3 regions of the Klebsiella sp. WOUb02 genome follow, and region 2 is predicted to be linked to each of the others. Evidence: predicted binding sites of a transcription regulator. Region 2 holds the regulator's gene; each other region holds the start of a gene.

Region 1 (10,362 bases), on a different replicon from region 2:
GGCCCGGATAGACCGTCAGGCCGGGAATCTGGCGGAGCCGCTGGTAAAAGCGCGGCCCCTCTTCGCCCAGCCACTGCCGGGTTTTCTGCTGGTAGACGCGATCCTGCAGAATGATCTCCCCGGCCAGCGCGGCGAACGCGTTAATTGTCCACGGCATTTGCCGCTCGCGCATCCGGGCGACGGCGCGTTCATCGCCGTTGACCAGATAGCCCAGGCGCAGGCCGGGGATAGCGTAGAACTTGGTCAGCGAGCGCAGTACCCAGATATGCGGGTTATCGCGCAGCAGAGGAATAAACCCCGGCTGGTCGGGAATAAAATCGATAAAGGCCTCATCGAGGATCAGCGCGATGCTTAGCGCTTTGCAGCGCGCGGCAATCGCCGCCAGCAGCCGGCGATCCGGCAGCAGGCCGGTTGGATTGTTGGGCGTACACAGGAACAGGCAGTCAAGATCCGGCGTCAGGGCCGCAAGAAGAGCCTCGGTCAGCTGCCAGCCGTCCTCTTCCCGCAGCGCGAACTCGCGGATCGCGCAATCCACCGAGCGCAGCGCGCGGCGATATTCGGCAAAGCCGGGCACCACAATCATCGCCTGACGCGGCTTCAGGCCGTTTACGACGGTGAAAATCGATTCGGTTTCGCCATTGCCTGCGACGATCCACGAGGCGGGAATATGATGGTGTTCGGCCAGCGCCTCGTGCAGCTGCTGATAGTCGACGTCGGGATAGCGCTCCGCGCGCTCAAGATTAGTAATCAGGGCGCGTTTCAGGCTTTCAGGCATGCCCAGCGGATTAATGTTGGCGCTAAAATCGAGCAGCAGCTCGGGCTGAATGCCCAGAAGCGCCGCCGCCTCCCGCGTATTGCCGCCGTGGGCGCTCTGTAACAGGGCCATCTCCGCTCCTTCTATCAGCCAAGCCTTGCCAGCGTTGCGCCATCGGCGAAGTAGGCCTTAATCCCCGCCAGAATCGACTCGGCGACCTGCTGCTGGAAGGCCGCCGTTTTCAGCTTGCGCTCTTCCTCAACGTTACTGATAAACGCCGTTTCCACGAGGATCGACGGAATATCCGGCGCTTTCAGCACCGCAAAACCGGCCTGTTCAACCTGGTTTTTGTGCAGATTATTGATTCGGCCCATCTTCTGCAGCACGGCCTTCCCAAACTTCAGGCTATCGGAGATGGTCAGCGACTGCACCATGTCGAACATCGTATGGTCGACGTAGCGATCGCCGCTCTTGCTGACCCCCCCCACCAGATCGGAGGCGTTCTGGGTTTGCGCCAGATACTTAGCCGCGGTGCTGGTGGCGCCTTTGGTGGAGAGCGCGAAGACCGAAGAGCCGCTCGGCTGGCGGCTGGTAAAGGCATCGGCGTGAATGGAGACGAAGAGGTCGGCGCGCTGCTTTTGCGCCTTGGCGACGCGCACCTTCAGGGGAATAAAGATATCTTCATTGCGGGTCATATAGGCCTTCATATTCCCCTCTTTTTCGATCAGCGCCCGCAGTCGGCGGGCGATCTGCAGTACAACATCTTTCTCGCGGGTGCGGTATTTGCCGACCGCGCCGGAGTCTTCCCCGCCGTGTCCCGGGTCGAGCATAATCACAATCGGCCGGTCGCGCCCGGCTTTACCCGGCTTCGGCCCGCTTTCCGCCGGCGGCACCTGACGCTCGAGATCGCCCTTGTTGTAATCCTCCAGCAGCGCCAGCAGCGGATCCTGTACGTCGGTCGCCGTAGACGGATAGAGATCCATCACCAGGCGCTCCTTAAAGCCGGCAACCGGCGCGAGGGCAAAGAGCTGCGGCTTCACATTCTGTTTGAGCTCAAACACCATGCGCACCGTTTGCGGATCGAACTGCCCGACGCGCGCGGACTTAATATAGGGATCGTCGTCGCGAATGCTGGTTCCCATACCTTTTAGCACGGAGTTAAGGTTGACCCCTTCCAGATCGACCACCAGCCGCTCCGGATTGCTCAACGCAAACTGCCGATATTTCAGCACATGGTTGGATTCCACCGTAACGCGCGTATAGGTTGACGACGGCCAGACGCGCACCGCGACGACTCGTGCAACGGCGGCTAAACCAACCGGACTGACGCTCATTAACCACATCGCGCTCGCCCCCTGTAAAAAACGGCGACGGCTTAATCCTGACTTGTATCCCGGCATGCCACTCCCAAGCAATAAAAACGCATTCGTATCTAAAACAAACAGATTGACCAGAAACTTTAACGAAAGCCGTATAACCTGTCATCAATAAAAGGGTAAACAATCTTTGGTGGCGCGCTTTAAGTCACAGTTCTTTCGCCGTTTTGGGACAAATTGGGGCTTGCGTTTAGCGGGAAAACAGAATAAAAATACACTTATTACGAATAATCATGCATTGAGGGTTGTTGTCATGGTGAAGGAACGTCGCACCGAACTGGTAGAAGGATTCCGCCATTCTGTTCCCTATATTAACGCCCATCGGGGAAAAACGTTTGTCATCATGCTGGGTGGCGAAGCCATTGAGCATGAAAATTTCTCCAGCATAGTCAATGACATTGGTCTATTACATAGTCTGGGCATTCGCCTGGTGGTGGTCTATGGCGCGCGTCCGCAGATCGACGCCAACCTGGCCGAACATCATCATGAGCCGCTTTACCACAAGCAGACGCGCGTGACTGACGCCAAAACCCTCGAACTGGTTAAACAGGCCGCCGGCATGCTGCAGCTGGAAATTACCGCGCGCCTGTCGATGAGCCTCAACAACACCCCGCTGCAGGGCGCGCACATCAACGTCGTAAGCGGCAACTTCATTATTGCCCAACCGCTTGGCGTGGATGACGGCGTCGATTATTGCCACAGCGGGCGCATTCGTCGTATCGATGAAGAAGCGATCCACCGCCAGCTTGATAACGGCGCCATCGTACTGATGGGCCCGGTTGCGGTATCGGTCACCGGCGAAAGCTTTAACCTGACGTCAGAAGAGATTGCCACCCAGCTGGCTATTAAGCTGAAAGCGGAAAAAATGATCGGCTTCTGCTCTTCGCAGGGGGTGTATAACCAGCAGGGCGAGATCGTTTCCGAGCTGTTCCCGAACGAAGCCCAGGCGCGGGTTGAGGAGCTGGAAGCGGAAGAGGATTACAACTCCGGCACCGTACGTTTCCTGCGCGGCGCGGTGAAAGCCTGCCGCAGCGGCGTGCGTCGCTGCCACCTGATCAGCTATCAGGAAGATGGCGCGCTGCTGCAGGAGCTATTCTCGCGCGACGGTATCGGTACTCAAATCGTTATGGAGAGCGCCGAGCAGATTCGCCGCGCCACCATCAACGATATTGGCGGCATTCTTGAACTGATCAGCCCGCTGGAGCAGCAGGGGATTCTGGTACGCCGCTCCCGCGAGCAGACTGGAGATGGAAATAGATAAATTCACCATCATCCAGCGCGATAACACGACAATTGCCTGCGCCGCGCTCTATCCCTTCCCGGAAGAGAAAATCGGCGAAATGGCCTGCGTGGCGGTCCATCCGGACTACCGCAACTCCTCGCGCGGGGAGGTGCTGCTGAACCGCATTGCGGCCCAGGCAAAACAGATGGGGCTAAGCAAACTGTTCGTGTTGACCACCCGCAGCATCCACTGGTTCCAGGAGCGCGGCTTTACGCCGGTGGATATCGACCTGCTGCCGGAGAGTAAGAAAGAGATGTACAACTATCAGCGCCGCTCCAAGGTGATGATGGCCGACCTCGGCTAAGTGAGCGCCCCCTTCCCGGCTAAGCGTCGCGCGGGCCGGGAAAGGCGAAGCGCTGAAAGCTGAGGCTACCCGCCGCTGGCGAAGATGTCCGCCAGCCCGCTGCGCCGTTCGGTGCGCGCCACGATAGCCTGAGTAAGCACCTGTTCATCGGCATAAATCGAGAGCCGCCGTTTGGCGCGCGTTATCGCGGTATACACCAGTTCGCGCGTCACCAGCGGCACGCTGCGGGAAGGCAAAATCAGGGCCGCGTGGTCAAACTCCGAGCCCTGGGATTTATGCACCGTCATCGCCCAGGCGGTATCGTGTTCCGGCAGACGGCTCGGCTGCACCGACTTAATGCTGCCATCCGGCATCGGGAACCAGACGCGCAGCCCTTCTCCCCTTTCCAGCGCAATCCCAATATCACCGTTAAACAGCCCCAGCGCGCTATCGTTGCGCGAGATCATCACCGGGCGGCCTTCATACCAGCGCGAATGCCGCGGCAGCGCAATGACCCGCTGACGATTGAGCATCAGCTCCAGCTGTTCGTTCAGCCCGCTAACGCCGTAGGGACCGTCGCGCAGGGCGCACAGTAGCCGGAACTCGCCGAAAGCGGCAATCACCGCCTCCGGCTCCGCCCGTTCGCGCAGCAGCTGGAGATAGCGAGCGTAGCCGGCCTGCGCCTGCGTCAGCATCGTTTCATACTCCTCGGTGGTGCTGAGCGGGTGCAGGGCGATATCGTCGAACGGCTGACGCAGGGTCGTTTTGACGCCGCGCCGATCGCCGGCGTTAACCGCCCGGGCCAGGCTACCGATACCGGAATGGCTGCCAAAACGATAGCTTTTCTGCAGCAGGCACAGGCTGTCGCGCAGGGCGCCCGCCGCCTCGTCTTCGCTGGCAGGTACCGGCAGGCCGGTAAGCCGCTTCAGCTGCGCCGCGCGCTCGACGGTATAGCCGGCATTAACCCAGGCACAAATATCCCCCAGCACCGCGCCGGCTTCCACCGACGCCAGCTGGTCGCGGTCGCCGAGGAAAATCACCCGACCGTGCGCCGGAAGCGCATCAATCAGGCGAGCCATCATCGGCAGATCGATCATTGAGGCTTCATCCACTACTAACACGTCAAGATGCAGAGGATTACCGGCGTGATAGCGCATACGCTGGCTGCCCGGCTGCGCACCCAGCAGACGGTGCAGGGTGCTGGCTTCCGTCGGCAGCAGCGCCTTCTGTTCATCCGTTAGCGGCAGCTGGCGCAGCGCGCTGCCCAGCGATTCGGTCAGGCGCGCGGCGGCTTTCCCGGTAGGCGCCGCCAGGCGGATACGACAGCGGGGCCTATCCGTCGTCTGAATCAGCGCCGCCAGCAGCCTGGCGACGGTGGTGGTTTTCCCGGTGCCGGGACCGCCGGAAATAACCGCAATGCGCCGGGTCAGCGCCACCGCCGCCGCCACCTTCTGCCAGTCGATATCCTCCCCGGCGGGGAATAGCGCATCCAGCGTCGCCGCCAGCCGCGTTTCATCCACGCTCAGCGCCTGATTGGCTTCGTTAAAAAAGCGCGCGACGGTCAGCTCGTTGCGCCACATGCGGTTAAGGTAAAGCCGTTCGCCGCAGAGGATCATCGGCGTCGGGCGCTCCCCGCGGCTCACCGCCGCCGAAGAGAGCAGCAGCGTCGACCAGTCATCAGGCGCGCCGGCCTGCGCCAGCAGCTGCTCGCGCAGGTCGACGGCTTTCCCGCTCAGCACGTCGTCAGCGGCAAGGCGGGAGAGCGGCAGGCAGACGTGCCCTTCGCCGGCATCGCGGCTTAGCACCGCCGCCGCCAGCCTCACCGCCGGGTGCGCATCCTGAGCGACCATCAGCGCAAACTGGACGTCAAGCGGACGTAACAAACGCTGGTTTGCTGCCTCAAGCAGCAGCTCATCCATGGTCATGAGGCGATCTCCTGAACTTCACCGGCAAACAGGGCGTCCAGGCCGTCGATTAGCGGCCGCTCGGGGCGCGTGGTAAATATCCCCTGCCCGCCGTCCTGTCCGTCCATTCCGCGTAAAAAGAGATAAATGACGCCGCCAAAGTGGCGCTCATAGTCATAGTCAGCGATGCGGTGGCGTAAGTAACGGTGCAGCGCCAGGCTATAGAGCTGGTACTGTAAATCATAGCGGTGCGCGCGCATCGCCTGCGCCATCGCCTGTCGGGTGTAGGCTTCGCGATCGTCTCCCAGCCAGTTGGATTTGTAATCCAGCAGGTAGTAACGATCATTATGACGAAACACCAGGTCGATAAACCCTTTCAGCATTCCGCGTACCTGGCGGAAATCAAGCTCCGGGCACTGCGCCGAAAGCGGGTCGTAGCGGCGAACCAGCGCGTCAAGGCGCCGCGGATCCAGCGGGGCCGCAATGGGTAAATAGAACGCCATCTCAACCTGCTTGTCCGCCGCCGCGAGCTGATTCAGCGCGATATCGGCGCCCGGCAGCGGCGTACGCAGGACGTCATCCAGCCATTGGCTCAGCACCGGCGTCCACTGTTCGCCAAATCCGCCGGAGCGCAGCTTTTCCGCCATCCAGTCGGCGGGAACCGGCTGGGTAAAATCGAGGTTTTCAAACAGGCCGTGCAGAAATGTCCCCGGCGACGCCCCGCGCGGGAACTGATGGGGAGTGAGCTGCGGCTCCTCGATCACCTCCCCCACGCCGGCGGCGTCAACGTCAAGACGGGGCAGTAAATCCTGCGCCGGGCTGTGGCCATGCTGCTGTAGCCCGGAGTAGCTGGTGACCCGCCAGTCATCGACGATCGCACGCGCCAGCATTCGCGCCGACAGCGGGGGGAGAACCTCCTGCGGAGCCTGCCAGGGCTGCCGATCGGCGACGCCGGGGGTTTGCAGCGCAATATCCGCGCTGCAGAATGCCTGCAGGCAGGCCGTCAGCCCCGCGGCATCCATCGCTTCGCCTCCCTGCAGAAGACGCCCCAGCGCGCTGTGGTGAAAATCGCTATCGCCCGGCTTATCGCTGCGCCGGGTGCTGAGCGGCGCCACGCCAAGGCTGCAGTGCCAGACCGCTCGCGTCAGGGCCACGTACAGCAGGCGTAAATCTTCCGCCAGACGCTCCGCTTCCGCCAGCTCGAGGCTCCCCTCATTCTGTTCAAGGTCGAGCACCGCCGCAAAGGAGTCGCGATCGTGATAAAACGCCTGATCCTGTTTACGGAAGCGGGCGATAAACGGCAGCCACACCAGCGGATACTCCAGACCTTTCGATTTATGGACGGTGACGATCTGCACCAGATGCTTGTCGCTTTCCAGGCGCATCTGCTGGCTGGAGGCGTTGCTGTCCGGCTCGGCGATGCGCTGCGTCAGCCAACGCACCAGCGCATGCTCGCTTTCCAGCTGGTTGGCCGCTTCCTGCAGCAGTTCGCTGATATGCAGGATATCGGTTAACCGGCGCTCACCTCCCGCCGTCACCAGCAGATTTTCGGCGATGTTCCGGGCGGTCATCAGCGCTCTTAGCATCGGCATCACCCCGCGCTGACGCCAGATGCGGCGATAGTCGCTAAATTCTTCCACCAGCGCATCCCACGCGCGCTCATCCTGGTTAAGGTTTTCAATATCGCGGGCGTTCAGGCCGAAAATCGAGGTCGCCAGCGCGCTGCGCAGCGTGTTTTCACGTTCGGGCGCCAGCGCCGCCTGTAGTACCCACAGCAGCTCCTGCGCTTCCGGCGTTTCAAATACGCTATCGCGGTTGGAGAGATAGACCGAGGGAATGGCCAGAAGCTGCAGCGCATCGCGGATCAGCGACGCCTCCTGGCGATTACGCACCAGCACCGTGATATCGGAAGCCTGCACCGGCCGAGCGCGATCGTCGCGCCACAGCAGCGCCCGCCCCTGCTGGCCGGCGCTCAGCCAGTCGCGAATTTGCGCAGCACAGAGCTGGGCCATAAAGGCTTGATAATCCCCCGCGCCCACCGCTTCGCCCGGCATCAGCCAGATGTTCATTGCCGGAACCGCATCGTCGTCGACGGTAAAACGCAGATGCTGGTTTTTCGGCGCCGACTTCACCGGCAGGAACGGGATTTCGCGGAACATAAACGGATTATCGCTGAGGCTAAACAGGCGATTGACGCTCTCCACCATCCCCGGAGCGGAGCGCCAGTTGGTATCCAGCGTGTAGTGCGCGGCAACGTCGCCGCGCGCCTTCATATAGGTAAAGATATCCGCGCCGCGAAAGGCATAAATGGCCTGTTTGGGATCGCCGATAAGCAGCAGCGCCGTCTCCGGCTGCCGCCGCCAGATGCGGCGAAAAATGCGGTACTGCTGCGGGTCGGTATCCTGGAACTCATCGATCATCGCCACCGGAAAACGCTGCCGGATCGCGCTGGCCAGCGCTTCGCCGCTTTCGCTGCGTAGCGCATCGTCGAGGCGGCTGAGCATATCATCAAAACCGAGCTCGCCGCGGCGACGTTTTTCCCGCGCCACCGCTTCGCGGATCTCCACCATTGCCCGGGCGATTACCAGATCGGTGAGGGTCAACGGCGCGGAGAGCAGCGCCTCAATCGCGCTAAACAACGGGTGAACCGGCGGTTCGCCATCCGTTTTGGTGCGTTCGTGCAGGAACGGCCGGGAGAATTTTTCCAGCGCCTCCGGCAGCCGGTAACTGAGCGTCTCTTCCTGCGCCCAGGCGTTGACTTTCTCTATCCATTTTCCCTGATTGCCGCGGTTGAACTTACGCCGGTCGAGGCCGGAGTTTTCCAGCACGCTTTCAATCTCGCCCACCTGCTCGCGCCACTGCCGCTTCACCGCGTCGATGCGCGCGATGATTTGCTGATGGCGTTCGGCCAGCGTCTCTTCCTGCGCCGGCGGGGATTTCAGCTGCGGGGCTTCGCCCTGTAGCCAGCGGTCGAGGGATTTCAACAGATCGCGCGGGCCTTTCCACGCTTCGTGGATAACCGCCGCGATCTCGCGCGGCAGCGGATAGCAGTGGCGGCGCCAGAAATCGGCGCAGGCCTGGTAACGGAGCCGGGATTCGTCCTCGATCAGCTGCTGTTCGAAGAGCATGCCGGACTCAAACGCGTTGAGGCTGAGCATGCGCTGGCAGAAGCCGTGGATGGTGAAAACCGCCGCTTCGTCCATCTGCCGCTCCGCCAGCATCAGCGTTTGTGCGGCGTGGTTTTTGTCCGGGATTTCCGCCAGCAGCGCGGCGTAGAGAGGGTCGGCGGCGGTTTCACGCAGGCAGGCGATACGCAAAGCGTGGATATTGCTGCGGATGCGACCGCGCAGCTCCTCGGTCGCCGCCTCGGTGAAGGTCACCACCAGCAGCTCCTCCACGCTTACCGGCCGGGGAAAGGCGGATTCTCCGCCCAGCCCCAGCAGCAGCCGGAGGTACAGCGCCGCGATGGTAAAGGTCTTTCCGGTGCCCGCAGAGGCTTCTATCAGGCGCTCGCCCGTCAGGGGCAAGCGCAGGGGGTCAAGAGGCTCGGCGGTTTCGGTCATTCATTCTCTCGCATCAGGGGTAAGGATTTCTGCAATGCGCTGACGGTTTCCCAGACTTTGCTGCCCGGCAGCAGGGCGTAATCGGTTTTACCATTCTGGCTACCGGATACTTGGGACAATATCGCCATGCCCTGCGGATCCACCACCGTCTGATGGAAGAAGTCGGCAAGTTTTTGCGGCGTCAGCAGTTTAATCTGAGCCACTACTTTATCACGTGAATCGAAGCGCATATTACCGCGATCGAAATCTTTGCTCAACTGCGAGGCTTCCCCGCCCAGCGTTTGCGGCGCCTGCATCATCTGGGCGATCGTCGCCTGCTGAATTTGCGCAAACTCTTCCGCGGTCATCGCCCTCAGCTTTGCTTCCGCCGTCGGGAAGAAGGCCTGGAAGCGCTGCCACAGGAAGGCGGGCTGCTTATCGCTGCTTTGCAGCAGGAAGCCGACGCCCCACTGGCGGCCAACGTTCATCGAGAACGCGAAGACCGCATAGCCCAGCTGTTCTTCAGTACGCAGCTGGTTATAGAACCACGGCTGGATAATTTGCCCGAGTAGAGAGCTGGCGGCAGAGCTGCTGTACTCATCGATATTCGGCGGCGCAAAGACCGCGGCCAGGGCCGAGTCGGTGCTGCTGCCGGTTTTTTCAAAAATGGCCAGCTGCTTGCTGTTCACCAGCACGTCTTTGTTGCGGCACCATTCGTTGCCGTCGGAGCCCAGCTGTTGCTGAATATGGCGCGCCATATCGGTGGATTGCCCGGCGCTCAGGTTGCCAATCACCAGCAGCTCCGGACGCCCTTTCGCCTTCAGGTTGCCACGGTAGGCCAGAACCTCCTTGAGGGTGATTGACGGCAGCAGCGCCCGGCGCTCCTCGCGCTGGAAGTACGGCACCTGCGACACCATCTGGGCCGGCATAATCGCCTGATCGTACGCTTTGCCTTTATCCGCCGAGTCCATCATCTGCGCGTACCAGGATTTCGCCTGTTCCAGCTGCTCCTCGGTCGGGACGTAGCTGAAGTAGCCGTCCAGCAGCGCGGTGAACAGCTGCGGCAGCCGCTGGGTGTAGCCGTTAGCGTTAACCATCAGCCCGTTGTTGGCGCCGGTAGAGAAAGTGATGCCTCCCACCGCCGCCTGGTTGCTGAGCTGGTCGAGGGCAATCCCCGCCAGATAATCGTTGAGGGCAAACATCACCTGGCTGCGGGCGCTG
Region 2 (10,362 bases):
GGTTGAGGTCAATCAGATCCTGAGGTGGGTTATCCTTCTCCACGTGTTCTATCTCAAAACTAACACCTTTTTCTGCCAGCACGATGCGGACTTGGTGGCTATAGATGTCAGTAGGACCAGAAAACAGCGTCATTACCGAACGTTTGTTGGCAGCGACAGCCATGAAAACCTCCAGGTATATTCAGAATTTTGTACTGCTACCAGCCACGCATGGCCAGCCAGATGTAAAAACCCCATTCGCAGGAAGAGATTCTCGTTTTTGCAAGCAACAAAAAACGAACAATCACCAGCATTTGGGCAGAAAATTGGATGATAGTTTACCAGATCTTGACGACGTTGTGGTGAGGGGATTCTGGAAATGCTGAAAAAGTGGTAAGAATGGGTGACTTAGCCGCGGAAAGCGGCCGTTTTATCCATAAAAAAACCCGCCGAAGCGGGTTTTTTCGCAAATTGTTCTGCGTGAGCAGAAAACAATTAACGTTTGGAGAACTGAGGACGACGACGTGCTTTACGCAGACCGACTTTCTTACGTTCAACCTGACGAGCATCACGGGTAACGAAGCCAGCTTTACGCAGTTCGCCACGCAGGGACTCATCATACTCCATCAGAGCGCGGGTGATACCGTGACGGATCGCACCAGCCTGACCAGAGATACCACCACCTTTAACGGTGATGTACAGATCCAGTTTCTCAACCATGTCGACCAGTTCCAGCGGCTGACGAACTACCATGCGGGCAGTTTCACGACCGAAGTACTGTTCCAGAGAACGTTGGTTGATAACGATTTTGCCGTTGCCCGGTTTGATGAAAACGCGAGCTGCGGAACTTTTGCGGCGACCAGTGCCGTAGTATTGATTTTCAGCCATTGCCTATAATCCCGATTAGATGTCAAGAACTTGCGGTTGCTGTGCCGCGTGGTTGTGCTCGTTACCAGCGTAAACTTTCAGTTTACGGTACATAGCACGACCCAGCGGGCCTTTTGGCAGCATGCCTTTAACCGCGATTTCAATCACACGCTCAGGACGGCGAGCAATCATCTCTTCAAAGGTCGCTTCTTTGATACCACCGATGTGGCCGGTGTGGTGGTAATACATTTTGTCTTCACGCTTGTTGCCGGTTACAGCAACTTTTTCTGCGTTCAGAACGATGATGTAATCACCAGTATCAACGTGCGGAGTGTATTCCGCTTTATGCTTGCCGCGCAGGCGCAGAGCCAGTTCGGAAGCCAGACGGCCCAGAGTTTTACCGGTCGCGTCAACAACATACCAGTCGCGTTTTACGGTTTCTGGTTTAGCTGTAAAAGTTTTCATTAAAAGCTTACCCAAATAAATAAGTTACACGTTGGTGAACACCCAAACGTTTAGTCAGTTGAGGTTCACACGACATTGTCCAGCAAACCTACCCCTTCGAATAGCCTATGCCGGCGCATAGAAAGTTTTGGGAAAAAAACCTTCTCGTAACGTGGGGTCGCAAGATTATAGAGAAGTCGCGGGTAAAGATCGACCCCTTTATGTGATTTGGATTGGTTTTTTGGCCCCCTGGCGCTGGCGCCTCGGCCCTCTCCAGGCGGTAGAGGGAGAAAGGCGCGTCACGGCATATGAGGGCGCTTTAAATACTCCTCGCTCTGCATTTCCTGCAGGCGTGACAGACAGCGCTGGAACTCAAACTTCAGGCGTTCGCCCTGGTAAATTTCGTGCAGCGGCACCGCCGCGCTGACCGCCAGCTTAACGTGGCGCTCGTAGAACTCATCGACCAGCGCAATGAAGCGTCGCGCCTCGCTCTCCAGCTGCATCGTCATCACCGGGACATCAAACAGCATCACGGTATGGAACAGGCGAGACAGCGCAATGTAGTCATGCTGGCTTCTCGCATCGACGCATAGCGTTGTGAACGACGCCGCCAGGGTTTGGTTCTCCACGCCGAGCGTGGGCAGAGGGCGGTGGTTAATCTCCAGCACGGGCGTCTGCTCGCGCTTAGCGCCGGCCAGCGCAAGCCACAGCTTATCCATCTGCTGCCGGGTCTGCTCGTTGAGCGGCGATAGCCAAAGGTGGGCCTGAGTGAGCGTACGCAAGCGGTAATCAATGCCCGCATCGACGTTCATGATGTCGCAATGCTGCTTGATCGCCTCGATAGCCGGCAGGAAGCGAGCGCGCTGCAGGCCGTTACGGTACAGATCGTCCGGGGGAATATTTGAGGTCGCCACCAGCGTGATGCCGCGCGCAAACAGCGCCTTCATTAACCCGCCCAGCAGCATGGCATCGGTAATGTCTGAAACAATAAACTCATCAAAGCACAGCACATCGGTTTCCGCCTTGAAGCGGTCGGCAAGGATCTCCAGCGGGTCGCTGTGCCCCTGCAGGGCAATCAGACTCTTCATGAACGCGCAGCATAAAGCGGTGAAAGTGCAGGCGCTGCTTACGCTCGCCGGGCAGGCTCTGATAAAAGAGGTCCATCAGCCAGGTTTTACCGCGCCCCACGCCGCCCCACATGTACAGGCCGCGGGCGGAGCCCGTTTCAGGCGCTGGCTCACGTTTGCCCAGCAGTTTGCCAAATTTCGCCCGCAGGCCGCCGCTTTGCGGCGTCGGCGCGGGTTTTGCCTGCAGTTCATGATAAATAGTATCGAGGCGGCTTACCGCTTCTTGCTGGACGCCGTCGGGCTGATGAGAGCCCTCTTTGAGCGCTAAAAGGTAACGCGATGTTGGGGACAGGCTTTGCATGATCTAATTGTTATTCCTTGAAAATCGTAACGTCAAAGCTCACGATTGTCGAAAAAAAGGCCATTCTACACTACGCGATGATACGCTAGGATTCCACTTCTGTGGAATTAGCGGTTATAGTGGCACTATCGGGCGCAGGCGGAGAGCCTCATAGCCACCCTACGGAACCACAAAACAACGGGAGATGTACATGACCTGGGAATATGCGCTGATTGGGCTAGTTGTCGGTATCATCATCGGTGCCGTCGCCATGCGTTTTGGCAACCGCAAATTACGTCAACAGCAGGCGCTGCAGTTCGAACTCGAAAAGAATAAAACAGAACTGGAAGAGTATCGTGAAGAGCTGGTCAGCCATTTTGCCCGCAGCGCCGAACTGCTGGATAACATGGCCGATGACTATCGCCAGCTGTACCAGCATATGGCAAAAAGCTCCAGCAACCTGCTGCCGGATACCATGGCGGAGGCCAATCCGTTCCGTAACCGTCTGGCTGAATCAGAAGCCGGTAACGATCAGGCGCCGGTGCAGATGCCGCGCGACTATTCTGAAGGCGCATCCGGCCTGCTGCGCGGCGGTGCAAAACGCGACTAATCCTGTGGTTAGCGTAAAAATATTTTCCGGGCGCACTCTCTGCGCCCGTCTTCTCCCCTACATCCCAGCTACAATTTAAAACATTGACCACATTGTTACCTGGTCGAAAATTCAATAACATCAGGCCATTCGGGACGTTTTTCCACACACCTCAGGTTACGAGAGCCAGCATCTAATGAAGAAACAGACTTTGCTGTTGAGTGCGTTAGCGTTAAGCATCGGGTTATCGTTGTCCGTTATACCTACGGCTACGGCGTCGATACCCACGCAGGTACCGGGCCAGGGGGCAGTACCGAGCCTTGCGCCGATGCTGGAAAAAGTGCTGCCTGCGGTAGTTAGCGTCCAGGTTGAAGGCACCGCCTCTCCTGCGCAGAACATGCCGGAAGAGCTGAAAAAATACTTTGGCGACAATACGCCGCAGGAGCAGGCTCAGCCTTTTGAGGGTCTCGGTTCCGGGGTTATCATCGACGCGGAAAAAGGCTATGTGCTGACAAATAACCACGTCATCAGCCAGGCGCAAAAGATCAGCGTCCAGCTAAACGATGGCCGCGAGTTTGATGCGAAGCTGGTCGGCAGCGACGATCAAAGCGATATCGCCCTGCTGCAGCTGCAAAAACCGACCCATCTGACGCAAATCGCCATCGCCGACTCCGATAAGCTGCGCGTGGGTGATTTTGCCGTCGCCGTCGGCAACCCCTTCGGCCTCGGGCAGACCGCCACCTCGGGCATTATCTCCGCCCTCGGCCGCAGCGGCCTGAACCTGGAAGGGCTGGAGAACTTCATCCAGACCGATGCCTCGATTAACCGCGGTAACTCCGGCGGCGCGCTGCTGAACCTGAACGGCGAGCTGATAGGCATCAATACGGCGATTCTGGCGCCGGGAGGCGGCAGCGTCGGTATCGGCTTCGCCATTCCCAGCAACATGGCGAAAACCCTTGCTCAGCAGTTGATTCAGTTTGGCGAAATCAAGCGCGGCCTGCTGGGAATTAAAGGTACTGAAATGAGCGCCGATATCGCTAAGGCGATGAACATCGACGTTCAGCGCGGCGCTTTCGTCAGCGAAGTACTGCCGAACTCCGGTTCCGCGAAAGCGGGGATTAAATCCGGGGACGTGATCGTCAGCATGAACGACAAGCCGCTCAACAGCTTTGCCGAGCTGCGCTCGCGTATCGCCACCACCGAGCCGGGAACGAAAGTGAAGCTGGGGCTTCTGCGCGACGGCAAGCCGATGAACGTTGACGTCACGCTGGATAAGAGCACCTCTTCCAGCGCCAGCGCCGAGCTGATCATCCCCGCCCTGCAGGGCGCATCGCTGAGCGATGGCCAGATGAAGGACGGCACCAAAGGCGTGGTGGTTGATAGCGTCGATAAAGCCAGCCCTGCGGCACAGGTCGGCCTGCATAAAGACGATATTATCATCGGCCTTAACCGGGAGCGTATTAGCACTATCGCCGAACTGCGCAAGGTGCTGGAGAGTAAGCCGGCGGTGATCGCGCTTAACGTGATGCGCGGTAACGAAAGCATCTATCTCCTGCTGCGCTAATGCACGGGTCCGGGAGCGGGCGACGGGACGCGGAGTGCGTCCCGGTAACGTGAAAGACGACGCCGGTAAGTCGTGCTATGCTGCGCCTGTCCATTCATCAACGATACCTGCATCATGCCTGGAAAGCTTTTACGTTCAGTACTCATTGGTTTGATCGTCGGGGGCCTGCTGCTGGCCGCAATGCCCTCACTGCGTCAATGGCATCTGTCGACGACGACCCAGTACGATAGCGCGGACGAATCGCCCGTCAGCTATAATTCTGCCGTCCGCCGGGCGGCGCCTGCGGTGGTCAACGTCTATAATCGCGCCCTCAACGGCAGCAGCCAAAACCAGACTGACTCTGGGCTCCGGCGTCATCATGGACCAGCGTGGATATATTCTGACCAATAAGCACGTTATTATCGACGCTGACCAGATCATCATCGCGCTGCAGGACGGCCGTGTCTTTGAGGCCCTGCTGGTCGGTTCTGATACCCTCACCGATCTGGCGGTATTAAAAATCAACGCCAACGGCGGTCTGCCGGTTATCCCGATTAATCCGAAACGCGTGCCGCATATTGGCGATGTGGTTCTGGCGATTGGTAACCCTTATAACCTCGGGCAAACCATTACCCAGGGGATTATCAGCGCCACCGGTCGTATCGGCCTTAACCCGACGGGTCGACAAAACTTCCTGCAAACCGATGCCTCTATCAACCACGGCAACTCCGGCGGCGCGCTGATCAACTCGCTGGGCGAGCTGATGGGCATTAACACGCTCTCATTTGATAAAAGCAACGATGGCGAAACGCCGGAAGGGATCGGTTTTGCGATCCCCTTCCAGCTGGCAACGAAGATCATGGATAAGCTGATCCGCGATGGTCGCGTGATCCGCGGCTATATCGGCATTAGCGGCCGCGAGATCGCGCCGCTGCATGCCCAGGGCGGCGGCATCGATCAGCTGCAGGGGATTGTGGTTAACGACGTCGCGCCGGATGGCCCGGCGGCTCAGGCCGGGATCCGCGCCAACGACGTGATCATCTCGGTCAATGACAAGCCCGCGGTTTCCGCCCTCGAAACCATGGACCAGGTTGCTGAGATTCGCCCGGGTTCAGAAATCCCGGTGGTGATCATGCGCGAAGATAAGAAAATCACCCTGCATATCGCCGTACAGGAATATCCGGCAAGCAACTAGCCGCCATAAAAAAACCGGAGCACGATCTGCTCCGGTTTTTTATTCACATCTCAATCTTACTTATTAACGAAATCTTCGCCCAGAGCGATATCTTTCTTCAGCGTATCGAGCATGCCTTCCAGCGCCTGCTGTTCAAACGCGCTGAGCGTGCCAATCGAACGGCGCTCTTCCACGCCATTTTTGCCCAGCAGCAGCGGCTGTGAGAAGAAGCGAGCATACTGACCATCGCCTTCAACATAGGCGCACTCCACCACGCCCTTCTCACCCTGCAGCGCGCGGACCAGGGAGAGGCCGAAACGCGCTGCCGCCTGGCCCATAGAGAGGGTTGCCGATCCGCCACCGGCCTTGGCTTCAACGACTTCGGTGCCGGCGTTTTGAATACGTTTCGTCAGGTCTGCCACCTCTTGTTCGCTGAAGCTTACGCCCGCGATCCGGGAGAGTAACGGCAGGATAGTGACGCCCGAGTGGCCGCCAATCACCGGCACTTCGACATCAGATGAGGATTTACCTTTCAGCTCAGCGACAAAGGTATTAGAGCGGATGATGTCCAGCGTGGTGACGCCAAACAGCTTGTTCTTATCGTAAACGCCGGCTTTTTTCAGCACTTCCGCCGCAATAGCCACCGTGGTATTCACCGGGTTGGTAATAATACCAATGCAGGCCTGCGGGCTGGTTTTGGCAATCTGTTGGACCAGATTTTTCACGATACCGGCGTTAACGTTAAATAAATCGGAGCGATCCATGCCTGGCTTACGCGCAACGCCAGCGGAAATCAGCACCACATCAGCGCCTTCGAGCGCCGGGGTCGCGTCTTCACCGGAGAAACCTTTGATTTTTACATCGGTAGGGATATGGCTAAGATCAACCGCCACGCCCGGGGTTACCGGAGCAATGTCGTACAACGAGAGTTCTGAACCTGAAGGCAGTTGGGTCTTAAGTAGTAGGGCAAGCGCCTGGCCGATTCCACCAGCGGCGCCGAGGACTGCAACTTTCATCCTAAACTCCTTATTATGGTTAATATAGTCTTTCGTTACTCCGTCGCCTGGACCTTAATTCACAAGATGAACAATTACAATAAGTATGGTTGAAGAATGCGTTCTGGCGCGCAGCGATGCATCCGCTTCGCATTTTCATCCCTGAGACTGACCATCCAGCAAAACGTAGTACCGGACCGACTAGTGGTTACAATACACCCAGCCTGTTTGGCAAAACAACACCATTCTCATAACATTTAATTTACTTTTACAGCTATTTACGCCCCGTGATGAAGGCATGTTCCTTAGCAGGGTTATTTGCTAAAATATGCCCCCTTCATAACATTATTTACTTTATCCCCTTGCGGATTATTTGCATAAAAATTCATAGTTATGCATAATGATGTTGTTTTTACCACCATAATCCGGGTGACTTATGCGAAGTTCGGCAAAACAAGAAGAACTGGTTAAAGCATTTAAACTGCTGCTTAAAGAAGAAAAATTCAGCTCTCAAGGTGAAATCGTCCAGGCGCTGCAGGAAGAAGGTTTCGATAATATCAACCAATCGAAAGTCTCCCGCATGCTCACAAAATTTGGCGCGGTGCGAACCCGTAATGCCAAAATGGAAATGGTCTACTGTCTGCCTGCCGAGCTTGGCGTTCCGACGACGTCCAGCCCGCTGAAAAACCTGGTACTGGACATCGACTATAACGACGCCGTCGTGGTTATCCACACCAGCCCGGGCGCAGCGCAGCTTATCGCGCGTCTTCTCGATTCCCTGGGTAAAACGGAAGGCATCCTCGGCAGTATTGCGGGCGATGACACTATCTTTACTACCCCGGCCAGAGGCTTTACCGTCAAAGATCTGCACGACGCGATTCTGGTCCTGTTTGAACAAGAGCTTTAAGCCCTCTCCCTCTGGCTGACGCCGGAGGGCCCTTCAAAAAATGCAGCATTTCTTTAACATTTAGTGTGTTTTTTCACTGCTATACATTCCTTTACTGAATGGAACAGCCGAAAACGCACAAAATATCAAATACACCCATCATTATGATTTTATTAGCAATAATGTAAGATCATGGCTAATAAATGACATTTCTAATTCTTATATGTTATAAAAAAGACATTTCTATGTAATTATTTACATTCAAAACAATTAGCACGGTATTAATATTTTTGGTGATTAGTGTATACTTGATTTTGTGATGAGGGTCACAAAACAAAGAGCCCTCAAGAATAAGATTCGACGAGGTGAACATCATGAAAATCAAAACAACCGTAGCTGCACTCAGTATCCTGTCCGTTCTCTCTTTTGGCGCTTTTGCCGCTGATTCAATCAACAGCGATCAGGCTCAAGGCCGCCAGTCAATCGGCACCGTTTCCGTCGGCGCGGTAAGTTCTTCCCCGATGGATATGCACGCGCTGCTGAACCAAAAAGCGCAGGAGGAAGGGGCTTCTTCCTATCGCATTATCGAAGCGCGTAGCGGCGACCACTGGCACGCAACGGCGGAACTTTATAAATAAGTTTTAACGCTTATCGGTTATTCACTGAATACAGAATATCTCCAGCGGCCCAGGTACATAGCAAACCTCCCGCCGCTGCAATCAACATGGTTGGAGTAAAAATTATGAAAACTGCAATGATCATCGCATCCCTGGGCCTGGCTTCGGTACTCTCCTTCGGCGCCAGCGCCGCTGTACATCAGGTCAATGCCGAACAGGCTCAAAACCTACAGTCCATAGGCACCGTTTCTGTCTCACAGGTAGGCAGCGCACCGATGGATATGCGTCAGGAACTGGCGGCGAAAGCCGCTAAAGAAGGCGCCAGCAGCTACCGTATTATTGAAGCCCGTACCGGCGATACCTGGCACGCTACGGCTGAGTTGTACAAATAAACCCTCGTCGTCTTATCCGACGACTTGCCCCCGCCTGTCGGGGGCTTTTTTATGCCTGTCTGGCATTAAAACGTAGTTCCCCTTCCACTCTTCTTCCGCTTCATCAAACAGCAAAATCAAAGCGCCAAAGCGCCGACGCTGCTTATCGCTCAAGTGAATAAACTCAATCTCTAACGGTAGCGGCAGCAGGCCGCCGGTGGTCGCCTCCCAGAGCGAATCCAGGTTGTTTACCCTATCTCGATTCAGCTCAAAGACGCGCGAAAACTCCCGATAGAAATCCTGCTGTTCCGCTATATCATCGAAATCAAACGTATAGACCGTCATCGCCCGCCCCCGCTTAAAACCCGCCGTCATTCCCCGCTAAATACCATACCGCCGGACGGTCGCTTTACCATCCTTATATTTCTCAATCGAAGGGGTCCCGTTGATGAATAAGTATAGCGATAAAAAAACCGACGCTTCAGGCGTCGGTTTTGGTCTTTAGCTATTCGTCAACACATGCTGATACTTACGCAGCATCTCCACCAGCCGTCGAACCGGCTCCGTCACCTGCGGCGAGGCTTCCCAGAGCCGTAGCTTCTCCTGATAAATATCCAGCTCGTCGAGCAGGCGGGAGAAGTAGCGCCGACGCTTGTCATCATTACCGGCGGAGATCACGTGATCCGCAGTGCGGCGCAGCTGGCGATGGTATGACGATAGATCGTCATTAACCGGCACCGGCGCATCCCGCAGGCGCTGATGGGCAATAATCAGCGTCAGCGCGAGGCGGAAACGGGCAATATCGTCCGGGAACTTGTTCAACAGTAAGAAGAGCTGCTGATAGAGGGCCGGCAGATGGTTCTCTTTGCGCCTGGCGGTATTGGTGGTCAGCGATGACACCGCCGCCGAGACAAACTGATTGAGCAGCACGCGCCCGGTGCGCGCTCGCGAATTATCCCGCACCAGCAGGATAACCATCAGCGCGAGGAAACAGCCGACTATCTGACCTAACGCGCTATCAAGGAACTGGCTGAACTGAAACTGCATCGGGTTATCCAGCACCAGGATATTGATGGTACCGGCTAGCGCCCCCAGCGATCCCAGCCGCCGCTTCTGTACTTCAATCCCGATGAAGAATGCCATCACCGCCAGGCTAATACATAGCAGCAGCATGCTTTGCTGCGTGGCGGGCATAATCACGAGGAAGAAAAACGCCCCCAGCGGTAGGGCCGCCAGCATCCCGTAGAGGAAGTCCAGCGCCACCATGCGCGGGTTCGGCAGGCGCATCGCCAGCGCCGTGACCACCGCGATCATCACCATTGCCCCGCTGCCGGAGGTCCAGCCGGTCCACAGCCAGAACAAGGTACCGAGAATGCACGAAATGGAGGTACGCCAGAAGTTCACCATCGCATGATGGCGCTCTGCCGACTCGGCCTTCATCACCACTTCGCCCCGCAGCACTTCATCTTCAATACGGCTAATTTTGGTAT
Region 3 (10,362 bases), 660 kb from region 2:
GGCAATCGGTGAATCCGTATCTGCTTAATGGGGACCTGGATCCGGTGCTGGAGCAGAAGGCCAAAAAGGCGGGGGCGAAAAGCGTTGCCGAGTATCGGGAATATTATAAGAAGGGTTACGCCACCGATGTCGATCAAATTGGGATTGAAGACAACGTGATGGAGTTCCACGTCGGGAAAGAGGTTAGCGCCTGTCGGTACGCCTATTCCGGCTATAAGATCCTGCACTATGCTTCCGGCAAGAAAGGCGTGCGCTATCTATTTGAATGCCAGCAGGCAGACTCGAAAGCGCCGAAATTCGTCCAGTTTAGCGATCATACGATTGGCCCGAGAAAATCACAGCATTTTCATATCTTTATGGGGAATGACTCGCACGAGTCCCTGCTGAAAGAGATGGATAACTGGCCGACGTACTATCCTTATGCGCTGCATAAAGAGCAGATTGTTGACGAGATGCTGCACCATTAATAAAAATCCCCGGATAGCGGCGTACACGTGCTATCCGGGGATTTATGCTGGCGAAGGGCGGAGGTTAGCCGGTGTTACGCATACCGGCAGCCACGCCCGCGATGGTGACCATCAGCGCCTGCTCAACGCGCGGGTCCGGATCCTGGCCCTGCTCTTCCGCCAGACGCGAACGGTGCAGCAGTTCGGCCTGCAGGACGTTCAGCGGGTCGGTATAGATATTACGCAGCTGAATAGACTCGGCGATCCACGGCAGATCGGCCATCAGGTGGGAATCGTTGGCGATATCGAGCACCACGCTGATACCGGAAGACAACAGCTCGCGCAGCTCGCTGCCGAGGCCCCACAGCTCGGGTTTCACCAGGCGCTGATCGTAATATTCCGCCAGCCACAGGTCGGCCTTCGAGAACACCATTTCCAGCATCCCAAGACGAGTTGAGAAGAATGGCCAGTCGCGACACATGGTTTCCAGCTCGCTCTGTTTGCCATCATCCACCACCTTCTGCAGCGCGGCGCCGGCGCCCAGCCAGGCCGGCAGCATCAGGCGGTTCTGCGTCCAGGCGAAGATCCACGGGATTGCGCGCAGAGATTCTACCCCGCCGGTAGCACGGCGTTTCGCCGGGCGTGAGCCGAGCGGCAGTTTGCCCAGCTCCTGCTCCGGAGTGGCGGAGCGGAAATAAGGTACGAAGTCTTTATTTTCACGCACGTAGCCGCGGTACATTTCACAAGAAATGTCGGACAGCTCGGCCATGATATTGCGCCACTCCGGCTTGGGTTCCGGCGGCGGCAGCAGGTTTGCTTCGAGAATGGCGCTGGTATACAGCGACAGGCTGCTGATGGTGACTTCCGGCAGGCCGAACTTGAAGCGGATCATTTCACCCTGCTCGGTGACGCGCAGACCGCCTTTCAGGCTGCCTGGTGGCTGAGAAAGAAGCGCCGCGTGCGCCGGGGCGCCGCCGCGGCCGATAGAACCGCCGCGACCGTGGAACAGCGTCAGCTCAATACCGGCTTTTTCGCAGGTTTTGATCAGCGCGTCCTGAGCCTGGTACTGCGCCCAGGAAGCGGCCATGACGCCCGCATCTTTCGCCGAGTCAGAATAGCCGATCATGACCATCTGCTTGCCCTGAATAAAGCCGCGATACCAGTCGATATTCAGCAACTGGGTCATCACGTCGTTGGCGTTGTTCAGGTCGTCGAGAGTTTCAAATAGCGGAGCAACCGGCAGCGCGAAGCCAATGCCGGCTTCTTTGAGCAGCAGGTGTACGGCCAGCACGTCAGACGGCGTCTTCGCCATGGAGATCACGTAGGCGGCGATGGATCCGTGCGGCGCTTCGGCGATCACTTTGCAGGTGTCGAGAACTTCGCGGGTTTCATTGCTTGGCTCCCACTGGCGCGGCAGCAGCGGGCGCTTGGAGTTCAACTCGCGGATCAGGAAGGCCTGCTTGTCGGCTTCTGACCAGCTTTCATAATCGCCGATGCCGAGATAGCGGGTCATTTCGCCCAGCGCTTCGGTATGGCGGGTACTTTCCTGACGGATATCGATGCGTACCAGCGGCACGCCGAACGACTTCACGCGACGCAGGGTATCGAGCAGCTCACCGTTGGCGATAATGCCCATGCCGCAGGCCTGCAGGGATTTATAGCAGGCGTAAAGCGGCTCCCACAGCTGTTCGTTCTGGGTAATCAGGCCGGCGGGTTTCGGCAGCTTCTGCCCTTTCAGGCGCGCTTCCAGCCATGACTGCGTATCCATCAATTGGCTACGCAGCTTTTTCATCAGATAGCGGTACGGCTCCTGCGCCCCTTCGGCGCCGACTATCTCGCGCAGTTCGTCGGTACACTCGACCATCGACAGCTCGGAGATCAGCAGCTGGACATCTTTGAGGAACAGATCGGTGGCTTTCCAGCGGCTGAGCAGCAGCACGTGGCGGGTGATATCGGAGGTCACGTTTGGGTTACCGTCGCGGTCACCGCCCATCCAGGAGGTGAAGCGCACCGGTACGAAGTCAACCGGCAGCTGATAGCCGAGGTTTTCTTCCAGCTGTTCGTTCAGCTCGCGCAGGTAGTTCGGCACGCCTTCCCACAGGCTGTTTTCGACGACCGCAAAGCCCCATTTCGCCTCGTCAACCGGCGTCGGGCGATATTTACGGATTTCATCGGTATGCCATGACTGTGCGATCAGCTGGCGCAGGCGGCGCATCAGCTGGTGGTGCTCGTAGTCTGCGATCTCTTTGTTATCGAGCTGCTTCAGGCAGTTATTCACTTCCACCATTTTGTGGATCAGCGTGCGGCGGGTGATTTCGGTGGGATGGGCGGTTAATACCAGCTCCAGCGACAGGGACTCCACCGCTTTTTTAATGGTGTCTTCGTTGAGATGGGATTGGCCTTTGAGCTTTCTCAGGGTACGGGCAATCACTTCCGGATTGCTGGCCGCTTCGCCGTTTGGCGAAATGCTGTGGTACTGCTCAGCGGTATTGGCCAGGTTCAGAAACTGGCTGAAGGCGCGCGCTACCGGCAGCAGCTCGTCGTTGGACAAGTTTTGCAGCGTGGTGAGAAGTTCCTGGCGATTGGCTTCATTGCCCGCGCGCGAAGATTTGGACAATTTACGGATAGTTTCGACACGATCAAGAATGTTCTCTCCCAGTGCATCCTTGATGGTATCGCCCAGCACTTTACCGAGCATACTGACATTACTACGCAAAGCGGAATATTGTTCGTTCATGTTACCCCAGACACCCCATCTCATTTTATTTTGTTATATCCGCGGCTCGGCAACGATGAACCGCGGATAAGCAGCCGTCTTTTATAAAGCCACGTAAAAACCCCTACGTCAATTGTTGCGAAATCGCTTCAGCAAACGAATAAATGGCGGCAATTTGCGAAATTTAACTCAGAGGTCGCTTGATAAGCATTGCTTATGGGAATGTGACAATTGTCACTGTCCCGCCCCTGGCTAAAGGGCGGGAAAAGCGCGATTTTAGTGCCAGCAGAAATGATGGACCACCTGGATGATAAGCTCGCGGGTTGGCTTAATAAACCGGGTTTCCAGATACTCATCCGGCTGGTGGGCCTGGTTGATTGAGCCAGGACCGAGGACCAGCGTCGGGCAGATGGTCTGGATAAACGGCGCTTCGGTACAGTAGTTGACGACCTCGGTTTGTGCGCCGAGCAGTTTTTCCACCACCTGCACGAGCTGGTGATCCGGCGGACACTCGTAGCCGGGGATCGGCGGATGGAGCTCGCTAACGGTTAAACGACCCGGCCAGCGTTCGCTGACCGGCGCCAGCGCTTCATCCAGCAGCCCGTTGAGATCGTTGAGCGTCATGCCCGGCAGCGGACGAATATCCATATGCAGCTCGCAGCAGGCGCAGATGCGGTTAGATGCGTCGCCGCCGTGAATCGAGCCGAGATTGAGCGTCGGGTACGGTACGGTAAAGGCGGCAAAGTGATAGCGCTCTTTCAGCACATCGCGCAGCTGCATGATGCGGCCAATCGCGTCATGCATCAGTTCAATGGCGTTAACCCCGCGCGCCGGATCGCTGGAGTGGCCGGACTGGCCCTGGACGCGCACGGCGGTGGAAATATGCCCCTTGTGCGCGCGTACCGGCTGCAGGGAGGTTGGTTCGCCGATAATCGCGCAGTCCGGGCGCAGGCGGGTGGTTTCGGCAAAGTAGCGGGCGCCGGCCATGCTGGTCTCTTCATCGGCGGTGGCCAGAATATAGAGCGGTTTTTTGAGCTTACTGACATCAACATCGCGCAGGGCGTCAAGAATAAAGGCGAAAAAGCCCTTCATGTCGGCGGTGCCGAGACCGTAAAGCTTGTTGTCATGCTCGGTGAGGGCGAACGGATCGCGGGTCCAGCGGCCATCATCGAACGGCACGGTATCGGTATGCCCGGCGAGCAGCAGGCCGCCGGCGCCCTGGCCGGTACTGGCCAGCATGTTAAATTTATTGCGCGTATCCGGCACCGGCTGAACTTCGACATTGAAGCCAATTTCGCGAAACCAGCCTGCCAGCAAATTGATTAAAGTCTCATTGCTTTGATCCAGCGACTCTTCGGTTGCGCTGATGGAGGGTGTGGCGATCAATGCGCGGTAAATCTCGATGAACGGCGGTAAATTGTTTTTCATTGTTGACACACCTCGGGTCATGATAGTATCAATATTCATGCAATATTTATGAATAAAAATACATTATCGTTGAGCGTAAGAAAACCCATCGAATGTAAGGAAATGCTCTTACGGCTTAACAGGGTGAGGAAGATAAAGGTCTTCCCAGGCAAACAGATGTAAGAAGGTGAAGAGCCCCAATGTTGAATACGCTGATAGTGGGTGCCAGCGGTTATGCCGGCGCAGAGCTAGTGACCTATGTAAATCGCCATCCTCACATGACCATAACCGCTTTGACGGTATCCTCGCAAAGTAATGATGCAGGAAAATTGATTTCCGATTTACATCCGCAGACTGAAAGGCATTGTCGATCTGCCGCTGCAGCCAATGTCAGATATTAGCGAATTTAGCACCGGGGTGGATGTTGTCTTCCTTGCTACCGCCCATGAAGTGAGTCACGACCTGGCGCCTCAGTTCCTTGCCGCCGGCTGCGTGGTGTTCGATCTCTCCGGCGCGTTCCGCGTGAACGACGGCGCCTTCTACGAGAAATATTACGGCTTTACCCATCAGCATCCGGCGCTGCTTGAGCAGGCGGTATATGGCCTGGCCGAGTGGAGCGTCGAGCGGCTGAAAGCGGCCAATTTAGTCGCCGTTCCTGGCTGCTACCCAACCGCGGCCCAGCTGTCGTTAAAACCGCTGATCGACGCCGGGCTGCTGGATCTTAACCAGTGGCCGGTGATCAACGCTACCAGCGGAGTGAGCGGAGCGGGCCGTAAGGCGGCGATCGGCAACAGCTTCTGTGAAGTGAGCCTGCAGCCGTACGGCGTCTTCAACCATCGTCACCACCCGGAAATCTCTACTCACCTTGGCGCGGAGGTTATTTTTACTCCGCATCTGGGTAACTTTAAGCGCGGTATTCTGGAAACCATCACCTGTCGTCTGAAACCGGGCGTCAGCAAAGAGCAGGTGGCCGCCGTTTTCCAGCAGGCGTACGCCGATAAACCGCTGGTACGTTTATACGATAACGCGCTGCCGGCATTGAAAAACGTCGTGGGTCTGCCATTCTGTGATATCGGGTTTGCGGTCCAGGATGAGCATATCATCGTGGTGGCGGCGGAAGATAACCTGCTTAAAGGCGCAGCGGCGCAGGCAGTACAGTGCGCGAATATTCGTTTCGGCTTCGCTGAGACGCAGTCTCTTATTTAAGGTGTGATGATGAACCCATTAATTATCAAACTCGGCGGCGTGTTGCTGGATAGCGAAGAAGCGCTGGCGCGTCTGTTTACCGCGCTGGTGAACTACCGTGAAACGCATCAGCGTCCGCTGATTATCGTGCACGGCGGCGGCTGTGTGGTCGATGAGCTGATGAAGCAGCTTAACCTGCCGGTAAGCAAGAAAAATGGGCTGCGGGTAACGCCGGCGGATCAAATCGACATTATTACCGGCGCGCTGGCGGGCACCGCCAATAAAACGCTGCTGGCGTGGGCGAAAAAGCACGGCATTGCCAGCGTTGGTCTGTTCCTCGGCGATGGCGATAGCGTTAAGGTGACTCAGCTTGCCGAAGAGCTGGGGCACGTTGGCCTGGCCCAGCCGGGATCGCCGGCGCTGATCAATACCCTGCTGGCGGGCGGCTACCTGCCGGTGGTGAGCTCTATCGGCGTGACCGATGAAGGGCAGCTGATGAACGTCAACGCCGATCAGGCCGCAACCGCGCTGGCGGCCACGCTCGGCGCCGATCTGATCCTGCTTTCCGACGTCAGCGGTATCCTTGATGGCAAAGGTCAGCGTATCGCGGAGATGACCGCGGAGAAGGCGGAGCAGCTGATTGAACAGGGTATTATTACCGACGGCATGATCGTCAAAGTGAACGCTGCGCTGGATGCGGCGCGCGCGCTGGGTCGCCCGGTGGATATTGCCTCCTGGCGTCACGCGGAGCAGCTGCCGGCGCTGTTTAACGGCACGCCGATCGGCACGCGTATTCTGGCCTGATTGAAAACATTTGCAGACGGGAAGCGCGGGGCTTCCCGGCAGAAATAAACAAATTTGAAGGAAGCACATTATGGCACTTTGGGGCGGGCGTTTTACTCAGGCAGCAGATCAGCGGTTCAAACAGTTCAACGACTCTTTGCGCTTCGACTATCGCCTGGCGGAGCAGGATATCATTGGCTCTGTTGCCTGGTCCAAAGCGCTGGTGACGGTTGGCGTGCTGAGCGCTGGCGAACAGCTGGAGCTGGAAGAGGCGCTGGGCGTCCTGCTGGAAGAGGTGCGGGCTAACCCGCAGCAAATCCTTGAAAGCGATGCTGAAGATATTCATAGCTGGGTGGAAGGCAAGCTGATCGACAAAGTCGGCCAGCTGGGTAAAAAACTGCATACCGGCCGTAGCCGCAACGACCAGGTGGCGACTGACCTGAAGCTGTGGTGCAAGGATACTATCGCCGAGCTGCTTTCCGCGAATCGTCAGCTGCAGGGCGCGTTGGTTGAAACGGCGCAGAATAATCAGGACGCCGTGATGCCGGGCTACACCCATCTGCAGCGCGCGCAGCCGGTGACGTTCGCCCACTGGTGCCTGGCCTATGTTGAAATGCTGGCGCGTGATGAAAGCCGTCTGCAGGACTCTTTGAAGCGCCTCGACGTCAGCCCGCTGGGCAGCGGCGCGCTGGCGGGTACCGCCTATGAAATCGATCGCGAGCAGCTGGCCGGCTGGCTGGGCTTCGCTTCCGCGACCCGCAATAGCCTGGATAGCGTTTCCGACCGTGACCACGTGCTGGAGCTGCTCTCCGGCGCCGCGATTGGGATGGTGCACCTGTCGCGTTTTGCTGAAGACCTGATTTTCTTTAATACCGGCGAGGCGGGCTTTATTGAGCTCTCCGATCGCGTGACCTCCGGCTCATCCCTGATGCCGCAGAAGAAAAACCCGGACGCGCTGGAGCTAATCCGCGGTAAGTGCGGCCGCGTTCAGGGCGCGCTGACCGGGATGATGATGACGCTGAAGGGCCTGCCGCTGGCCTACAACAAAGATATGCAGGAAGATAAAGAAGGGCTGTTTGACGCCCTCGACACCTGGCTTGATTGCTTGCATATGGCCGCGCTGGTGCTGGACGGCATTCAGGTGAAGCGCCCGCGTTGCGAAGAAGCGGCGCAGCAGGGTTACGCCAATGCGACCGAGCTGGCGGATTATCTGGTGGCGAAAGGCGTACCGTTCCGTGAAGCGCACCATATTGTCGGCGAAGCGGTTGTCGAGGCGATCGCGCAAGGTAAGCCGCTGGAAGCGCTGGCGCTGGCCGACCTGCAGAAATTTAGCAGCGTGATTGCCGATGATGTCTATCCCATTCTGTCGCTGCAATCCTGTCTGGACAAGCGCGCGGCCAAAGGCGGCGTTTCACCGAAGCAGGTTGCGCAGGCGATCGCCGATGCGCAGCAGCGCCTGGTTTAAGCCGGTCGCCTGCTGGAGCCTGACCGGCGCTGGAGAATGAAAACGACAAGCTCGAGCGATGCTCGGGCTTTTTTATGCAAAAAAAAGCGGACACGAGGTCCGCAAAAGTTCACGTTGGCTTTAGTTGTTCGGTTAGGGAAAACGTTGAGGCAATTCGGTGATTTTCTGATACCGGCCTCGTTTCTGGGTTTATTATTGAACAGAAAACTTGATAGGGATAATCGTTCGTTGCTATTCTATCTATCGCCATGAACTATCATGGCGACGGAGGATGAATAATGAATATTCGCGATCTTGAATACCTGGTTGCGCTAGCCGAGCACCGCCACTTTCGGCGCGCGGCGGACTCTTGCCACGTCAGCCAACCGACGCTTAGCGGGCAGATCCGCAAGCTGGAGGATGAGCTTGGAGTCATGCTGCTGGAGCGTACCAGCCGTAAGGTTCTGTTTACCCAGGCGGGCCTGCTGCTGGTGGATCAGGCGCGTACGGTGTTGCGCGAAGTAAAAGTGCTCAAGGAAATGGCAAGCCAACAGGGCGAGACGATGTCCGGGCCGCTGCATATCGGCCTGATTCCAACGATTGGCCCGTATCTGCTGCCGCATATTATCCCGATGCTGCACCAGACTTTTCCCAAGCTGGAAATGTATCTGCATGAGGCCCAAACCCATCAGCTGCTGGCCCAGCTGGATAGCGGCAAGCTCGACTGCGCTATCCTGGCGCTGGTTAAAGAGAGCGAAGCCTTTATTGAGGTGCCGCTGTTTGACGAGCCGATGATGCTGGCTATCTACGCAGATCACCCGTGGGCCAACCGCGACCGCGTGCCGATGTCCGATTTAGCCGGAGAGAAGCTGCTGATGCTGGAAGATGGCCACTGTCTGCGCGATCAGGCGATGGGCTTCTGTTTCGAGGCCGGTGCCGATGAAGATACGCATTTCCGCGCCACCAGTCTTGAAACGCTGCGTAACATGGTTGCTGCCGGCAGCGGGATTACCCTGCTGCCTGCGCTGGCGGTGCCGCAGGAGAGAAAGCGCGATGGCGTGGTGTACATTCCGTGCATTAAGCCCGAGCCGCGACGCACCATTGGGCTGGTTTATCGCCCCGGTTCGCCGCTGCGCAGCCGCTATGAACATCTGGCGGAGGCCATCCGTAGCACTATGGATGGCCATTTCGACGAAGCGTTAAAACAGGCGGTTTAAGCCGTTTAGCGCGGCTACCCGATAGGCTTCCGCCATCGTCGGGTAGTTAAAGGTGGTGTTGACGAAGTACTCGATGGTGTTACCGCCACCTTTCTGCTCCATAATCGCCTGGCCGATATGAATAATCTCGGCCGCGCGCTCGCCAAAGCAATGAATGCCAAGGATCTCTTTCGTTTCCCTGTGGAACAGGATTTTCAGGGTTCCCACGCTCATGCCGACGATCTGCGCGCGCGCCAGGTGTTTGAACTGCGCGCGACCCACTTCGTACGGGACCTTCATGGCGGTCAGCTGCTGCTCGGTTTTACCCACCGAGCTGATTTCCGGAATGGTGTAGATCCCGGTTGGAATATCTTCGATCAGGTGAGCCGAAGCCTCGCCTTTAATAAGCGCCTGCGCGGCGATGCGTCCCTGATCGTAAGCGGCCGAAGCCAGGCTCGGATAGCCGATAACGTCGCCAACGGCATAGATATGCGGCAGCGCGGTCTGATACATGCTGTTCACCTTCAACTGGCCGCGGCTATCGGTTTGCAGACCGATATTTTCCAGCGCCAGGGAGTCGGTATTACCGGTACGACCGTTGGCATACAGCAGACAGTCCGCCTTCAGCTTTTTGCCCGATTTCAGATGCATGATCACGCCATCATCTACGGCTTCAATTTTCTCGTACTCTTCGTTGTGACGAATCACCACGCCGCTATTCCAGAAGTGATAGGAGAGGGAGTCGGACATCTCCTGATCGAGGAACGCCAGCAGCCGATCGCGGGTGTTGATCAGATCCACCTTCACTTCCATCCCGCGGAAGATTGACGCGTATTCGCAGCCAATGACCCCCGCGCCGTAGATGATCACATGGCGCGGTTCGTGCTGAAGGCTGAGAATGGAGTCGCTGTCGTACACGCGCGGATGGGAAAAATCGACATCTGCCGGGTGGTACGGGCGCGAGCCGCAGGCGATAACGAATTTCTCGGCGGTGACCGTCTCGACGGTGCCGTCGTGACATTCCAGGGCGATCGTGTGTTCATCAACGAAGTGCGCGTTGCCCTGCAGGATTTCGCAGTGGTTGCGCTCATAGAACCCCTGACGCATATGGGTCTGCTGGTTAATGACGCTGTCGGCATGGTTAAGAATGTCGGCGAAGGAGGAGCGAAGAAGGCGGGAATGGTC

What was found. Region 2 encodes ArgR, which controls arginine synthesis, uptake and breakdown. Its sites were predicted from a motif close to ANTGAATAAAAATACANT; they were not measured.
Positions count from the first base shown of each region.
Region 1: amiC (N-acetylmuramoyl-L-alanine amidase AmiC) is a predicted target of ArgR. The motif match lies at 2,332-2,349, and genes of this name have one in related genera.
Region 3: argE (acetylornithine deacetylase) is a predicted target of ArgR. The motif match lies at 4,638-4,655, and genes of this name have one in related genera.

Region 1 covers NZ_CP170106.1:476,489-486,850, reverse strand. Annotated here, with positions in the region: gene cobD (threonine-phosphate decarboxylase CobD) at 1-886, opposite strand, end outside; gene amiC (N-acetylmuramoyl-L-alanine amidase AmiC) at 901-2,154, opposite strand; partial or broken gene argA (amino-acid N-acetyltransferase) at 2,384-3,716, shown strand; gene recD (exodeoxyribonuclease V subunit alpha) at 3,782-5,620, opposite strand; gene recB (exodeoxyribonuclease V subunit beta) at 5,617-9,162, opposite strand; gene ptrA (pitrilysin) at 9,159-10,362, opposite strand, start outside.
Region 2 covers NZ_CP170110.1:4,271,398-4,281,759, reverse strand. Annotated here, with positions in the region: gene sspA (stringent starvation protein SspA) at 1-163, opposite strand, end outside; gene rpsI (30S ribosomal protein S9) at 475-867, opposite strand; gene rplM (50S ribosomal protein L13) at 883-1,311, opposite strand; gene zapE (cell division protein ZapE) at 1,590-2,441, opposite strand; partial or broken gene zapE (AFG1/ZapE family ATPase) at 2,506-2,718, opposite strand; gene zapG (Z-ring associated protein ZapG) at 2,909-3,307, shown strand; gene degQ (serine endoprotease DegQ) at 3,483-4,850, shown strand; partial or broken gene degS (outer membrane-stress sensor serine endopeptidase DegS) at 4,965-6,024, shown strand; gene mdh (malate dehydrogenase) at 6,081-7,019, opposite strand; gene argR (transcriptional regulator ArgR) at 7,435-7,905, shown strand; gene yhcN (peroxide/acid stress response protein YhcN) at 8,259-8,522, shown strand; gene yhcN-B (DUF1471 family stress response protein YhcN-B) at 8,627-8,893, shown strand; partial or broken gene ABOC21_RS27835 (barstar family protein) at 8,943-9,217, opposite strand; partial or broken gene aaeB (p-hydroxybenzoic acid efflux pump subunit AaeB) at 9,374-10,362, opposite strand, start outside.
Region 3 covers NZ_CP170110.1:3,608,490-3,618,851, reverse strand. Annotated here, with positions in the region: gene zinT (metal-binding protein ZinT) at 1-467, shown strand, start outside; gene ppc (phosphoenolpyruvate carboxylase) at 532-3,183, opposite strand; gene argE (acetylornithine deacetylase) at 3,439-4,590, opposite strand; partial or broken gene argC (N-acetyl-gamma-glutamyl-phosphate reductase) at 4,770-5,775, shown strand; gene argB (acetylglutamate kinase) at 5,782-6,558, shown strand; gene argH (argininosuccinate lyase) at 6,629-8,002, shown strand; gene oxyR (DNA-binding transcriptional regulator OxyR) at 8,281-9,198, shown strand; gene sthA (Si-specific NAD(P)(+) transhydrogenase) at 9,181-10,362, opposite strand, start outside.